Regions from separate parts of the Pseudomonas sp. FG47 genome, predicted to be linked through region 2. Evidence: riboswitches for the same ligand, from Rfam matches in the RefSeq annotation. Region 2 holds a riboswitch; the other holds the start of a gene.

Region 1 (2,384 bases), on a different contig from region 2:
CAGGCCCAGGGCCAGCCAGAACGCGGCGTTGGTCAGCCAGGAAGCGATCTTGAACTGTGTGGCCAGGGTCTCTGGGGCCAGGCTTGCGTGCACTGCCGGTTGTGGCGCGCCGATCAGGTGAGGGATCACCAGCAGCACGACCCCCAGCACCTTGAACAACCAATGCCGGCTAAACACCAGCAAGGCCAGGCCGGCCGCGGTGGCGGCGGCGGTGCCGATCCACCAGGCCTGGCGTTGGCCCAGGTCGGCGGCGGCGGTGCCTGGCAGCTCGGCCGGCAAGCCCAGGGTGGGCGCCAGGCAGAACACGGCGAAGCCGGCCAGGCCCCAGAGCGCGCCGGTGCTGACGCGGCCAGGTTCACGCAGGCTGTACAGCGCGGCGAGGATCAGGGCGAAGCCGACGGCTACCACCAGGTTGCCGCCGGTGGTGGCCAGCACTCGCTGCCAGCCGTCTTGCGGTGCCCAGGCCTCGGCGTTGTGCTCATGGCTGTGGCCGGCTTCGGCTGGCGCATGTTCATGCTGCTCGGCTACCGGGGCGGCGCTCTCGAAGGTTTCCGCCTGGAGGATCAGCGGGGCGATCCAGAAACTTTGCAGCAGGGTCAGCAGCAGGGCGGCGAGCAGCCCGCTGAAGCCCGCGGTGCGGGCAATACGCGTGATCATGCGGGGATACTCAGTGGCAGGGGAAGGCGGCGCTGTGACGGGTGTCGTGGGCGGCGTTGTGCACCGCCTCGATGTGCGAGAAGCCGGCGAAGTACACCAGGCTCAGGCCCAGCAGGCTGGCGCCCACGGCGACCAGCAGGCGCTGGCTGAGGCTGACGGGGGTGACGATGCTGTGCTTGGCACTGGTGATAGGCATGACGCGTTCCTCTGCTGCTTTTGTTTTGGGCAACGGGCAAGCGCGACGCCCCCAGGCGCGGATGGCCCAGGGCATGCGACAGCACCCGCCCACCGCGGGGTTGTTCATCGAGCACCACAGGCCGGTCTCCGGGCTGGCGAGCATCGCTCGCTTACCGTTGCGGGGGCAGCACCGGCTTTGTCCGCCCCTGTTGTAGAGGCCGCGTCGCACCGGTTTCCCGTTTCACCCCCAATTGGGGGCACCTGAAGGCAGTGCGCTAGCAAATCACGGGGCGTGGCCGGCGTCAATCGCGGCGGCGGTTGACCGTTGTCGGGTGGATGCGTAGCCTTGCCGCTTCGAGGTTCTCAGGCCTGGCCTGAGCTAAGACGGGAACGCGGTACAAGCCGCGGCTGCCCCCGCAACTGTAGGCACTGAAAGGTTCGGCACAGCCACTGCGCAGGCGCGCGGGAAGGCGCTGAGCCACCGGCCCCGGCGCCGGATTGGTGCAAGCCAGGAGACCTGCCTCGCGACGTTTTCGACTTTCAACCGGGCGGGGTGATCCGGTGGCGAACGCGCCCGGCCAGCATGGCCGCGGCCGCCGTCCCGCATGCCCGCGCCACAGCCGCCAAGGGCAACGCGACATGAAAACACTGGCCAAGCTCCCTGTCACCATCGTCACCGGCTTTCTCGGCTCGGGCAAGACCACCTTGCTCCGCCACATGCTCGACAACGCCCAGGGCCGTCGTATCGCGGTGATCGTCAACGAGTTCGGCGAACTGGGCATCGACGGCGAGATCCTCAAGCAGTGCAGCATCGGCTGCACCGAGGAAGAGGCGCAGGGCCGGGTCTTCGAGCTGGCCAACGGCTGCCTGTGCTGCACCGTGCAGGAAGAGTTCTTCCCAGTGATGCGCGAGCTGGTGGCCCGCCGCGGCGACCTTGACCATATCCTTATCGAAACCAGCGGCCTGGCCCTGCCCAAACCCCTGGTGCAAGCCTTCCAGTGGCCGGAAATTCGCAACGCCTGCACCGTCGATGCGGTGATCACCGTGGTCGACAGCCCGGCGGTGGCCGCCGGCACCTTCGCCGCCTACCCCGAGCAGGTCGACGCCCAGCGCAAGCTCGACCCCAACCTGGACCACGAATCGCCGCTGCACGAGCTGTTCGCCGACCAGTTGGCCAGTGCCGACCTGGTGGTGCTGAACAAGGCCGACCTGATCGACGCCGCGGGCCTGGCCAAGGTGCGCGCCGAGGTGGCCGAGGAACTGCCGCCGGCGGTCAAGGTGATCGAGGCCAGCAGTGGCCGCCTGCCACTCGACGTGCTGCTGGGCGTGGGCGCCGAGTCCGAGGCGCATATCGATGGCCGTCGCACCCACCATGATTCGCACCACGACGGTGACGATCACGACGACCACGATCATGATGCCTTCGATTCGATTTCCATCGACCTGCCCGAGGCCGACGAAAGCCTGCTGCTCGGTGCCCTGAGCCAACTGGTCGGTGAGTTCGGCATCCTGCGCGCCAAGGGCTTCGCCGCCATTCCCGGCAAGCCGAT
Region 2 (2,384 bases):
CTACCGATCTGCAGACATTCAAGGTGATTAACAACCTCAAGCCAGATGTGCAATACAAATTTTATTGGAGCAAGGATGAAGAAGTTGACAAGTGGGCGGACACTGGCTTCGTCTTCTATACGTCGTCGAAACCGAGGCAACGGGCTTCAAGTCTTACTTGATAGACATGTGGCGACTGAAGCCCAAGAGCGGCACCACCATTGCCTCCGTCACGACCATTCCGAATGAAGATAGATTGATACATGCGGACGCCTTTAAATCAGCGCCTGGAGATGTGTGGTTCTGGCTTAATACTTGGTATTTTTACAAATTCGACAACGCGAGAAATGTAGAAATTGATATTTCATATTTAGGGCTGCCGCAAAAAAGCGTGACGGCACGCCTCAATGATGACGATGCCTTGACATTCATACGTCTACTCATCGTTGAACCGAAGCTGGGTCCACCCGAAACAAGCGGCCCGGAAAAATTCCATTGCGTGACTCTTGACAAGAAGAGTGGCCGCTACAATTTGACTCTTGAAATGAGCGGCGAGACGTTCAACTTCCGCCCCACTTAAGCCACCTTCTATCAGCGACAGGTGGTTACAGATTTCGCGCAATGGATCGGCACCCACTCTGAGCAATAGGCGACCTGGCAGAGCAACAAAAGGCATGCGTTGACTCCCATGGGCATAAATGCTCAGATGCGCCCCTGCTTTCAGGTGTCCCTGGCCGCCGCGCCAGGGATTAAACGGGAAGCCGGTGCCTCGCCCGCGCGAGAAGTCCGGCGCTGCCCCCGCAACGGTAAGCGAGCCTGGCATTCGACACGCCACTGTGCCCCGCGCATGGGAAGGTGAATGCCCGATGACCCTCGCCAGCCCGGAGACCGGCCTGATTCGCCCATGGCCATTCCCGCGGAGGGCGGGTGCGCTCAGCTTGCCAGGCGCCCGCGCGCCTGCGCGGCCGTCTCGCACCGTCACCGTCGGGCTCATTCATTCCTGCGGTGTCCATCCATGTCTTGTTCCCTGCTGCACCTAGAGCGCCTGCACTGGTCGCTGTCCGCCACCGGGCCGGACCTGCTGGCCGGTATCGACCTCAAGGTCCAATCCGGCGAATTCGTCGGCCTGATCGGGCCCAATGGCAGCGGCAAGACCAGCCTGCTGCGCTGCGCCTACCGTTTCAGCCGGCCACGGGCTGGCCGGGTGCTGCTCGATGGCGAGGATATCTGGCTGCACCCGCCGCGCTGGCTGGCCCAGCGGGTGGCGGTGATGCTCCAGGAGTTTCCCGAGGATTTCGGCCTGAGCGTGCGCGACGTCGTGGCCATGGGTCGCACCCCGCACCTGGGCTGGCTCGACGCAGGCGGCGATTCGGCGCCGGTGGACCACGCCCTGCGCCAGCTGGGCCTGCAGGATCGCGCCGAGCAAGGCTTCGCCAGCCTGTCCGGTGGCGAAAAGCAGCGTGTGCTGCTGGCCCGGGCCTTGGCCCAGCAGCCGCGCCTGCTGATTCTCGACGAGCCGACCAACCACCTCGACCCACGCCACCAGCTCGCCCTGCTGCAACACCTGCGCGGCAGCGGCCTGGGCTTGCTGGCCAGCTTCCACGACCTCAACCTGGCGGCGACGTTCTGCGACCGCCTGTACCTGATCGAGCAAGGCCGGATCATCGCCCAGGGCACGCCCGCCGAGGTGTTGACCGAGCAATGCCTGGCCGAGGTGTTCGGGGTTCACGCCCTGGTCGACCGTCACCCCGTGGGCGAGCACCCACGCATTACCTGGATTCGTCACGCATGACCCGCCTGTTGCTTGCCCTGTTCGCCTGCCTGCCACTGTGTGCCCTGGCACAAGGCTTCCCCGTGACCGTGCGCAGTTGCGAGCGCGCGGTCACCTTCAGCCAGCCACCGCAACGGGCGGTGAGCCACGACGTCAACTTGACCGGCATGCTGCTGGCACTGGGGCTGCGCGAGCGCATGGTCGGCTACAGCGGCATCAGTGGCTGGAAAAGCCTCGCCCCGACGATGCGCGAGGCCCTGCACGGCCTGCCGGAACTGGCATCGCGCTATCCGTCGGTGGAAACCCTGCTCGCGGCCGACGCCGACTTTCTGTTCGCCGGCTGGAGCTATGGCATGCAGGTCGGCGGGCCGCTCACCCCGCAGCGCCTGGCAACGTTCGGCATTCCGGTATACGAACTGAGCGAATCCTGCTCACGGATCATGCCCTGGCACCCGGCAAGCCTCGACGACCTGTACACCGACCTGGGCAACCTGGGCCGGATCTTCGGCGTCAGCGCACGGGCCGACAGTCTGGTCGAGCAACTGCGCCTGCGTATCGCACGAGTCCGCGCTTCGTTGGCCTCGCTCCAGGCCCGACCACGGGTGTTTCTCTACGACAGCGGCGAGGACCGCCC

Evidence for each region. Region 2 has a riboswitch for cobalamin ahead of ACODS5_RS20530 (ABC transporter ATP-binding protein). Riboswitches for the same ligand answer to the same signal wherever they lie in the genome.
Region 1: linked by a shared signal. The riboswitch ahead of ACODS5_RS05240 (CbtB domain-containing protein) and the one ahead of ACODS5_RS20530 (ABC transporter ATP-binding protein) in region 2 are both predicted to bind cobalamin.

Annotation. Positions count from the first base shown of each region.
Region 1 covers NZ_JBMDJI010000003.1:223,362-225,745, reverse strand. The annotation lists gene ACODS5_RS05245 (CbtA family protein) at 1-657, opposite strand, end outside; gene ACODS5_RS05240 (CbtB domain-containing protein) at 668-853, opposite strand; cobalamin riboswitch at 956-1,114, opposite strand; cobalamin riboswitch at 1,175-1,373, shown strand; gene cobW (cobalamin biosynthesis protein CobW) at 1,474-2,384, shown strand, end outside.
Region 2 covers NZ_JBMDJI010000036.1:30,344-32,727, reverse strand. The annotation lists gene ACODS5_RS20535 (hypothetical protein) at 92-559, shown strand; cobalamin riboswitch at 698-878, shown strand; gene ACODS5_RS20530 (ABC transporter ATP-binding protein) at 995-1,771, shown strand; gene ACODS5_RS20525 (ABC transporter substrate-binding protein) at 1,768-2,384, shown strand, end outside.